DNA from 2 places in the Variovorax sp. 20P10.2.4 genome. Region 2 is predicted to be linked to the other one. Evidence: riboswitches for the same ligand, from Rfam matches in the RefSeq annotation. Region 2 holds a riboswitch; the other holds the start of a gene.
The links. A riboswitch is a leader RNA that binds a small molecule or an ion and turns the genes downstream of it on or off. The one in region 2 is predicted to bind cobalamin.
Positions count from the first base shown of each region.

Region 1: it holds a riboswitch for cobalamin, as region 2 does, so the genes downstream of both, AC27VN_RS10350 (TonB-dependent receptor) here and AC27VN_RS20755 (TonB-dependent receptor domain-containing protein) in region 2, are expected to answer to the same signal.

Region 1 is NZ_JBZAYE010000075.1:14,206-19,353, reverse strand. It holds gene AC27VN_RS10350 (TonB-dependent receptor) at 66-2,150, opposite strand; cobalamin riboswitch at 2,338-2,594, opposite strand; gene AC27VN_RS10345 (ATP-binding protein) at 2,669-4,894, opposite strand; gene AC27VN_RS10340 (class I SAM-dependent methyltransferase) at 5,070-5,148, shown strand, end outside.
Region 2 is NZ_JBZAYE010000227.1:609-5,756, reverse strand. It holds gene AC27VN_RS20775 (sulfite exporter TauE/SafE family protein) at 1-382, opposite strand, end outside; gene AC27VN_RS20770 (cell division protein ZapA) at 956-1,300, opposite strand; gene AC27VN_RS20765 (hypothetical protein) at 1,297-1,521, opposite strand; gene AC27VN_RS20760 (ClcB-like voltage-gated chloride channel protein) at 1,613-3,334, opposite strand; cobalamin riboswitch at 3,440-3,687, shown strand; gene AC27VN_RS20755 (TonB-dependent receptor domain-containing protein) at 3,784-5,148, shown strand, end outside.

The DNA of each region.
Region 1 (5,148 bases), on a different contig from region 2:
GGCGCCCGCGGGCAGAACGGCCGTCATGCACACCATGCCGAGGATCGCGTCGCGCCGGTTCACGCTCAGAAGGTGTAGCGCGCGCGGGCGAACACCGTCCTCGGTGCGCCGGCGTTGCCGGCTTCCTGCGCCGACAGGTCGTCCGCGATGTAGTACTTGTTCGTTAGGTTGTTCACCCCGGCCTGCAGTGTGAGCGAAGGATTGACGCGGTAAGCCACGGCGACGTTGAGCAGCAGGTAGCCGGGCAGCTTCTGCGGATTGACCGCATTGTCGCGGAGGTAGCGGCTGCCCACGTAGCTGGCCGTGCCGGTCACGGCCCAGGCGCCGTGCGCATAGGTCAGGCCCGCGCCCGCGATGTTGTGGGCCGACATGCGCACGCGGTAGCCGCCGAAGTTGGTGCTGCGCGCACCGCTGTCGGTGTAGGTCTGGAAGTCCTTGAGCCGCGCGTCCTGCCAGGTGTAGTGCAGGTAGCCGCTCCAGCGCGGCGAGAGCTGGAACTGCAACTGGGTTTCGATGCCCTTGGTGCGCGAGGTCGCGTTGCTGAAGACGAAGGAGTCGGGGCCGTTGCGGTAGGAGCGCTGGCCGTCGATCTTCTCGGCCTCGAACAGGCTGAGCTGGTAGCTCCAGCGGTCGTCCGCCGCGCGGCCTTTCAGGCCCACTTCCTTGCTGCGCGTGATCTCGGGCCGCAGGATGTCGGGCACCACCACGCCGCCGCGCGTGTTGAGCGCCACGGCCTGCGGCCGGAAGCCTTCGCTCCAGTTCGCGAACACGGCGTGCGAGGAGGCATCGCCCTGCAGGAACAGCCAGTCCACGCCGGCGCGCGGGCTGGTGTGGCTGCCTTCCTGCGCCGAGATCACCTGCGTGCCCGTGCGGCCGAGCGTCTGCTCGAAGCGGTCGTGGCGCACGCCCAGCGTGAAGCCGACCGGGCCGTACTCGAAGCGGTCCTGCAGGTAGACGCTGCGCACCTCCTGGTCGAAGCGCGAGGAGGTGATGCTGCCGCGCACGCCGCGCGGATCGTTGCGCACGTTGCTCACGGGGATGTCGTAGAACGGCCCGCGGTAGGTGGGCGCGTTGCTGAAGCTCGGCGAGTCGAGGCCCTGCCAGCCGCGCTCGAGATTGAAGCCGGCCTGGAACTCGTTGCTCCAGCCCTTGCCCGCCATCAGGTGCGTGGCCGCGAGCTCGTGGTAGACGCCGCGGTCGGCGGTGTAGCTCTCGGAATAGCCCTTGCTCACGGCCGCGGGCGGCGGAACGATGGTGATGCCGCCGGCGAAGAATCGGTTGTAGCGCGCGAAGCTGCTCAGGTGGTTGATCGACCAGCCGGCGCCGAGCTCGAAGCGGTTCTTCCACGAGAACGACTGGTAGTCACCCGTGACGTAGGAGTCGGGAATGCCGTAGTTGTCGCGCGAGGTGATGCCGAAGATCGGCTTGCCGTTGACCAGCGGCACGATCGAGCCGCGGTCGCCGCGCACGCGCGTGTCGTAGAGCTGGAAGCCGGTGGTCCAGTTGCGCGTGACGGCGAAGTCGCCGCCGACCAGCACGGCCGACTGCGCGCGGCCGGCATCGCGCTGGAAGCCGTTGTAGTCGCTGTTGGCCACGCCGATGTAGAGGTTGCCGCGCTCGAAGTCCCAGCGGTAGCGCAGGCTGCCGTCGAGGCGGCCGTAGCTGCCGATGGTGGCCGTGAGGCTGCCGCCCGCGCGCTCGGGCTTCATGAAGAACTGCGCCACGCCGCCGATCGCGTTCTTGCCATAGAGCGCCGAGGCCGGGCCCTTGATGAACTCGAGCCGGTCCACCAGGTCGGGCGCGATCAGCGTGATGTCGGCATTGCCCTGCAGCAGGCGCAGCGGCACGCCGTCCATCAGCACCAGCACGTCCTGCGTGTCGCGCAGGCCGCGGGTCTCGAAGCGCGAGTAGTAGTTGCCCTGCGTGCCGTACTGCAGGCCCGGCACGCTGCGCAGCGTGTCCTCGAGCGTGACGGCGCCCACCGCGTCGAGCTGCGCGCGTTCGACCGAATAGGTCGCGAAGGGCAGCCGCAGCGTGTCGGCTTCCTGGCGCGTGGCGGTGGAGATGGTCTTGCGGTCGCTGACGGTGGTGGGCGGCAGCGAGCCGGCGCCCTCGGCGTCCTGGGCCGAAGCGACCGAGGCGAGCAGCATGACGCCGGATCCGATGAGGGCTTGGTGGGGTCTGACGCGACCGCGCCTGGAGATGTTACGCACGTGGGGCTTCCTTCGGGCCCGCGCTCCCGCGGGCCATGAGAACAAACCGGGCGCCGATGGATGCTGCAAGCGACCGGGTCCGCGCCCACGCGTGACCGGCCCGGCTTGCCTGCACTCCCGCAGCGACCGAACGAGGCGAAGGCCGGTATCCGGGCTTGCGGAGCGCAGCGAGGCATCGAGCGATGCTTCGTTGCCGCGATCCTCGCCTTCCCATGCCGAGGCACAGTGGCCGCCGGTGCCCGCGAAGGCATCGACTGTGAGGACCGCGAATCCGCCGACCGTTGCGGGGGCAGCGCAGGAATGGGGCCCAAAGGGGCTCGTCACCTGCTTCCCGTTTAACGCCGGTCGAGGGACCGGCGCACCTTCGCGCACGCCGGCTTGGGTGATGCTTTCGTTTGCATCGGCCGGCGGGGCGGATTATAGGAGCGGGTCTCGCACCGCCCGGCGCGAAAAGCTCAGGGCGTGGGCGTGTGTGGCAGCCGCACCGTGAACACCACGTAGCCGTCGTCGTGTGCATAGCCGATGCTGCCGCGGTGCGAGCGCACGATGGCCTGCGCGATGTGCAGCCCCAGGCCCAGTCCGCCCTTGTTGCGCTCGTTGGGCACGCTGCGCTGCTTGAAGGCGCTGAACAGGTCGGGCACCAGCGCGGCGTCGATCGGCGGCGCGCGGTTGGCCACGCTGAACACCACGTGCGCGTCGACCTGCTCGAGCCGGATGCGCACCGCCTCGCCGGGCAGGCCGTGATGGCGCGCATTGCTCACCAGGTTGCCGACCAGCTGCGCCATGCGGTCGGGGTCGGCCAGCACGGGCAGCGTCTTGGGTGCCTCGAGCTCGAGCTGCGAACCGGGGTAGGCGGTGCGCGACTCGTCGACCGCGTCCTCCAGCAGCCGCGCCAGGTCGATCTGCACCGGCACCATCTGCAGGCCCATGCCGCTTTGCAGGCGCGAGGCATCGAGCACCTGGCCGATCAGCCGCGCCATGCGGCTGCTCGAGGTCTGGATGCGCTGGCCCAGCCGCGCGCCGGCGTTGCTGCCGTCGGGCAGGCTGCGCTCGAGCAGCTTGGCCGCCATCGTGATCGACTGCAGCGGGTCGCGCAGGTCGTGGCCGAGCACGGCCAGCAGCTCGGTGCGGGCCTTGTAGGTGTCGGCCAGCCGCGCCGCGCTGGCGCGGATCAGCTCGTCGCGCAGCTGGCGCGCGAAGTCGAGGTCGTTGGCGCCCCAGGGCACGCTGGTGTCGCGCACCGTCTGCTTCCAGACGTCGAAGGAGCCGCGCGGCGTGAGCCGCGGCCCGAGCGGGCCGCTCACGTAATGCTTCTCGGGCTTGCCGCCCCAGCTGATGGTCTCGACCTGTTCCTTGCGCGCGAGCACCAGCCAGCCGTTGTCGATCGCGTCGAAGCGCAGCGCGAGAAAGCCGCACCACACGCCGCTCAGCGAACGCAGGTTCTCGGGCAGTTGCTCGCGCTCGTGCAGCGCCACGATCTGGTCGCCGTTCGTCGAGGCGCTGAGCCACTGGATCAGCGCCGCCGCGGCCTCGCGCGGCATGTCGCCTTCCACGTGCAGCCGCGACTGCTCGGCGATGACCGCCGTCTGCGCGTCGAAGGCATCGGCCAGCGGGCGCGCCAGGCCGATCAGCGCGCTGAAGGTGTCCTCGGCATGCAGCACGGCCTCGATCAGCGAGCCGCGCAGCTGCGCCGCGTTCGAGGCCCGGCCCGCCTGTTCGCGCGCCAGCAGGCTCTGCACGTTCGAGGCCAGCACCTGCGCGAGCACGTCGCAGGCCATGCGGATGGCGTAGGGCACCTGGTGGGCGCTGCGATGGTGGCAGGCCAGCATGCCCCAGAGCTGGCCGTTGATGACGATCGAGATGCTCATCGACGCGCCCACGCCCATGTTGCGCAGGTACTCGATGTGGATCGGCGACACGCTGCGCAGCGTGCAGTGGCTCATGTCCAGCGGCGGCAGCTGCGGATCGGCCACGTCGAGCCCGACCGGCGCCGACTGCACGTCCGCGATCAGGCGCAGGGTGTTGATCACGTAGAGCCGGCGCGCCTGCGCCGGGATGTCGCTGGCCGGATAGCGGCGGCCCACGAAGGGCTCGAGCGCCTCGTGGCGGCGCTCGGCCACCACCTCGCCGCTGTCGTCGTGGCGGAAGCGGTAGGCCATCACGCGGTCGAAGCCCGTGAGTTGCCGCACGGCCTCCACCGAGAGATTGAGCAGGCCGTCGATCGAGCCCTGGCGCTTGAGCCGGTCCATCGCGCGGTGCGCCTTGAGCGCGAAGTCCGACACCGCGTCCGCCGTGGCGTCGCGGGCTTCGAACTCGGCCACCAGCTCGTAGCCGACGCGGTGCAGGATCAGGTCGAAGCGGCGCTCGCCGAGCGTCACCTCGAGGTTGATCGGCGAGCCCTCGCCGGTATCGACCGCGACGCCGTTGGCCTCGTGCAGCGCCTCGTGCACCAGCGCGTCGCCCATGAAATGGCTGCTCGACAGCCGTTCGCCCAGGGCGGGCGCCGTGTCGCCGAGCAGCGCGCGGGCATTGGCGCTGACGCGCGTCAGCGTGAGGGTGGAGGCGTCGAACGCGAACAGTGCGCCATGGTGCTGCACCAGGCCCGGGATGTGGATGGGCTCGCTGTCGCAGTTGGCCAGCGTGACGGGCTGCGTGGTCGTGGGTTGGGGCGGCCGTTCCAAGTGGCGGGAGGCGCTTTGCGTGTTGAGGGAGACGAGGGCCACGCTCGGTGCGTGGGCGGATGGAGGGCCGACATGGCATTTTGCCTGACGGCGCGGCGGCGCCAAACGGGCCTTCCCGGGCGAAAATGGCGCCGGGCCTCCCTCCGATGCCCGCACTCCCTGAAAGACAACCTGCATGCAATCTGCCGACGCGGCGACCTTCGACGAGGCCTACTACCGGCGCTACTACTTCGACAAGAAAACGAAGGTGGTCG
Region 2 (5,148 bases):
GCGTGGCCGAGAAGCCCACGAACAGCGCGAACACGATCGCCAGCGCCGTGCCCTTGAGCAGCGCGAAGATGCCGAGGCTGCCCACGAGGCTGCCGATCACGATGCCGGGCGCGAGGCGCTTGACGATGTCCCAGCGCACCGCGCCGCGCTTGTGGTGCGCGCGCACGCTCGACACCGAGGTGAAGATGATGGTGGCCATCGAGGTCGCGATTGCCATCTTCACCGCGAGGTCGGCCGGCACGCCGCGGTGGCCCATGATGATCGTGATGAACGGCACCATCACCATGCCGCCGCCGATGCCGAGCAGGCCCGCGAGAAAACCGGTGCCGAGGCCGAGGGCGACCAGTTCGGCGATCAGGAGGGGGTCGAGCAGGCTGGTCACGTTCACGCCACGGACTTTCGGGTAAGGCAAGGGCGCCGTGCAACGATGGCAACGGGCCTCGGTTCGAGGGAAAAAGGGAGGGGGGTGGGCCGCAATGCTATCTGAAACGTAGCTGCGGCCCGGCGCGCACGGTCGCGCAGGAGCCAGGATCGGATGTATCGATGCGGATACAGCGTGGATTCTTGGGGCGATCCCGCCATGCCGGGGATCGCCGATGTTCGATGCGCACTCAGCGCAACGAAGAGGAATAGGTGTCTGCGAATGGGCGCCAGACTCGCATCCTGAACCGGGGTTCAGGTGGGCGAGGGCAGCAAGACTTCGGGTTCATCTGACGCGAGATGATCACACCCGTCGAGCGATATACCAAGCCCGGCTCCGTAGAGCATTGGAACAAGGACATATAAAGCCCAACGCGCACCGCAGACAGGAACGATTTTACGCCTTCGCGCTGGGGCGGCTCCCGGTTTTTTTGGTGGAATCCCTGCAGCGCGGGCAGGTTTGCATCGAAGTTCTTGCAGTGCGTGCCGATCTCTGCGAATGAGAGAAAAAAAGCGCGCTGATGCTCGGATCAGCTCAGAGCAGATGACCGTCGCCGGCCAGTGCCTGGTCGAGCTTGTGGATCAGTTGCGTGGCCTTCGGATCGACCGCGCCGTCGTCGGCGGGTGCCGCGGCCGGGGCCGTGGTCGGTTCGGCGGGCGGCGCGGCCTTCGCCGTGGCTTCCTGCGCCGCGAGATCGAAGGCCAGGTTCAGCGAGGCGAGCACCGCGATGCGATCGCGCGCCTTGACCTTGCCCGCGTCGCGGATCTTGCACATGGCCGCATCCACGCGTTCGACCGCGTCGCGCAACTGCGCTTCGCCGCCATCGGGACAGCCGAGCAGATAGCTCTGGCCCATGATCTGAACTTCGATCTGCTTCATGCGGGGGAATCTTCGGAGGGAGGTACGGCCGGCAGCTGCTCGAGCAGCGCATCGAGCCGCGTGCGCGCCGCCGCGAGCCGCGACTTGAGCGCATCGCGCTCGCGCGTCAGCGCATCGACCTGTTCCTGCAGCAGCGCGTTCGTGCGCTGCACCTCTTCGTGACGCAAGAGCAGGCGTTCCACGCGCTCGGCGATCTGGTCGATGGGGCTGGAGGCGGGCATGGTGCGCGATTGTAGTTTCCCGTGAAAGCGGCGGTCCTCCGGGGCACCCGCCGCGCCTGGCACGGCATTCTGCGGCCTGCGCGCCGCGCCATCAAACTTCGCTGAGCCGCACGTAGGTGGCGAGCAACGCGCTCTTGGCCGCCATGCCCAGCAGCACCGGGTTCGCCGTGCTCTCGATCACCGGCAGCCGCTCGCCCAGGTGCTCGAGGAAGCGCTGCAGCGCCTCGCCCAGGCTGGTGTCGGCGGTGATCGGCGCGATGGCCTGCGACAGCAGGTCCGCCGCGCGCACCTCGGCCGCGGCCGTGCCGAGCGCGGAGAGGGGCACCACGCCGAGGTAGCGCTGCTGCGCATCGACCACGTAGAGGTACTTCACCGGGTGCTGCAGGAACAGCCGGCTCATCGCCTCGCGATCGGCCTCGGGGCCGACCACCGTCTGCGCCGGCTGCACCAGGTCGCGGATGTGCAGCGAGCGCAGCCGCAGCTGCTCGTCCTGCTGCTCGCGGCGGCGCAGCGTGATCTCGTACATCGAGCCCGCGTTGGCCGAGCGCGCGACGAAATAGGCGATCACGCCGGCCAGCATCAGCGGCAGCATCACCTGGTAGTTGAGCGTCATCTCGAAGATCATGAGGATCGCCATCAGCGGCGCCTGCGTGGCCCCCGCGAGAAAGGCGCCCATGCCGACCACCGCATAGGCATAGGGAGCCGACACCGCATGCGGCCACAGCGCCTGCGCGGCATGGCCGAACAGCGCGCCCACCATGCAGCCGAAGAACAGCGCGGGCGTGAACACGCCGCCCACCGCGCCCGAGCCGGCCGTGGCCAGCGTGGCGACCAGCTTGGCCGCGAGCACCATCGCGATCAGGGTCCAGGTCCAGGGCGTGTGCAGCACCGCGTTGACCACGCTGTAGCCATTGCCCCAGACCTCGGGCCAGGGCACCGACACCAGCCCCATCGCGAGCCCGCCGAGCGCGAGCCGCCACGGCAGTGCGAACGGCAGCCGCGCGAACAGCGCCCGGCTGCCCTGCAGCGCGCGCAGGAAGCCCGCGGCCGCGAAGCCCAGCAGCACGCCGAGCAGCGCGAACAGCGGAATCTCCGCGCCATGCAGCTCGGGGAACACCGGCATCTGGTAGGGCGGCTGGTAGCCGGGCAGGGCGCGCATCACGATGTTGGCGACCACCGCCGCGATCAGGATCGGGCCCACGCTCTCCATCACGATCGAGCCGAGCACGATCTCGGCGACGAAGAAGGCGCCCGCGATCGGCGCGTTGTACGCGGCCGTGAGGCCGGCCGCCGCGCCGCAGGCCACCAGCAGGCGCAGCCGCTCGACCGGGAAGCGGAACACCCGGCCCAGCAGCGAGGCGGCCAATGCGGCGAGCTGCACCATCGAGCCCTCGCGGCCGATCGAGCCGCCGGTGCCGATGCTCACGAGCGAGGAGGCGCTGCGCACCAGCGTCTGCGTGACCGGGATGCGGCCGTCGCCGAGCACGATCGCTTCCATGTAGTCGGAGGTAGCGCTGCGCACCGCGACGCGCTTCGCGAGCACGAGCAGGCCGCCGGCCACGAGGCCGCCCGCGGCGGGGAAGGCGATGCGCGCCCACCACGGCAGCGCGCGCGCCATCGCGACCAGGCTGTCGCCGGGGCCGAGCACCAGGTGCTCGAAGCCGCGCAGCGCGGCGCGAAAGCCTTCGGTCGCGAGCGTGCCGAGCAGGCCGGCGACGATGGACCACAGCAGCATCGACTGCCAGCCCGAGACGCCGAACAGGCGCTGCAGGGCGGAGCGCAGGCGCAGCAGCAGCGAGGAGCGCAGGGTCATGCGGGGTGGTGGTGATGACGTCCCATAGCCCGTCGATGTTAGTGCGCGAGACGCGGCGAACGTCGGGCGCACGCAACTTTCGACTTAAAGCGCGCGGCGCAGCGCCTAGAATCTCGCCCGTTGGTGCCTGCGGCGTGGTTCACGCGCCGCGGTTCAACGGGAAGCAGGAGTGAAGGGACCGGCCGCGCGCCGGCACCGAAGCCGCCTGCGCTGCCCCCGCAACGGTCAAGCAGACGGCGCCGCAAGGCGCCACCCTCTCCACACGAGCCACTGGGTGCCCTGAAACAGGCGCCTGGGAAGGCGGCGAGGGCCGGTCTGCCAGCCCGGATACCGGCCAACAAGGCGGTTCGCGCATGCTCTTCGCCGAGGCGATGCAGGCACGGACCAATGGCGCCCCGGGCGCCGGCGGGGAGGCCGGCAAGGGGCATAGACGTTCGTTCGCTCACTCCATGATTTCCTGCGTTTCCTTCTCGCGCCGTTCGCGCGCTCGCGTTTCTGCGTCCTCCTTGCGCGCGCGCCTGGCCGGCCTGCCGCTGGCCTTGGTGCCGGCCTTCGGCGGCCTGCTGCTGGCCCAACTGCCGCTGGCCGCTTCGGCGCAGGCCCAGCCCGGCGCGCTCGGCGAAACGGTGGTCACGGCCAACCGCACCGCGCAGCCGCTGTCGGACCTGGTGGCCGATGTCTCGGTGATCGACCGCGAGACCATCGAGCGCAGCGGATCCACCGGCGTGGCCGACGTGCTCGCGCGTCAGGCCGGCATCCAGATCGTGCGCAACGGCGGCGTGGGCAACTCGACCAGCGTCTACATCCGCGGCGCCGAGACGCGCTTCACCGCCGTCTACATCGACGGCGTGCGCGTGGACTCGCAGGCCACCGGCGGCGCGGCCTGGGAAAGCATCCCGCTGGCGCAGATCGACCGCATCGAGGTGCTGCGCGGCCCGGCCGCCGCGGTCTACGGCTCCGACGCCATCGGCGGCGTGATCCAGCTGTTCACCAAGCGTGGCGAGGAGGGCGTGTCGCCCTCGATCGGCGTGGGCTTCGGCAGCCATGGCCTTTCGCGCACCGAGGCCGCGATCAGCGGCAAGGCCAATGCCTTCGACTATTCGTTCGGCGTGGCGCACGAGGAGAGCCGCGGCTTCAACATCCAGCCGCTCGAGAAGCGCACCTTGCCCAAGGACGGCTTCACCAGCCCCGACCGCGACGGCTACAACACCACCTCGGGCAATGTGCGCCTGGGCTGGCAGATCGCGCCCGGCCAGCGGCTCGAGGCCACCGCGCTGTCGAGCGACACGCAGGCGCGCTACGACGCCGCCAAGTCCGGCAGCAAGCCGCCGGCCTACTACCTCGACGACCAGAGCCGCAACCGGCTGCGCACCGGCGGCCTGACCTGGTCGGCGCAATGGAACGAGGTCTATAGCACCCGGCTGCAGGTGACCGATTCGCAGTCGGTCTACAGCACCATGCCCTCGTACTACCGCACCGAGACCCGGCTGCGCGGCTACCTGTTCCAGAACGAGCTGCGCTTCGGTCCGCACCTGGTGACGGCCGCGCTCGAGCGCCGCGAGGACCGGCTCGAGAACGCGCCCACCAGCAGCACCGACAAGGGCCTGGCGCGCAAGCGTTCGCAGGATGCCGTCTCGCTCGGCTACGGCTTCGTGCAGGGCCCGCATTCGCTGCAGCTCAACGTGCGCCACGACGACGACAGCGAGTTCGGCGGCAAGACCACCGGCAGCGCCGCCTACGGCTTCGCGATCACGCCGAAGCTGCGCGTGACCGCCTCGGCCGGCACCGCCTTCCGCGCGCCCACGCTCTACCAG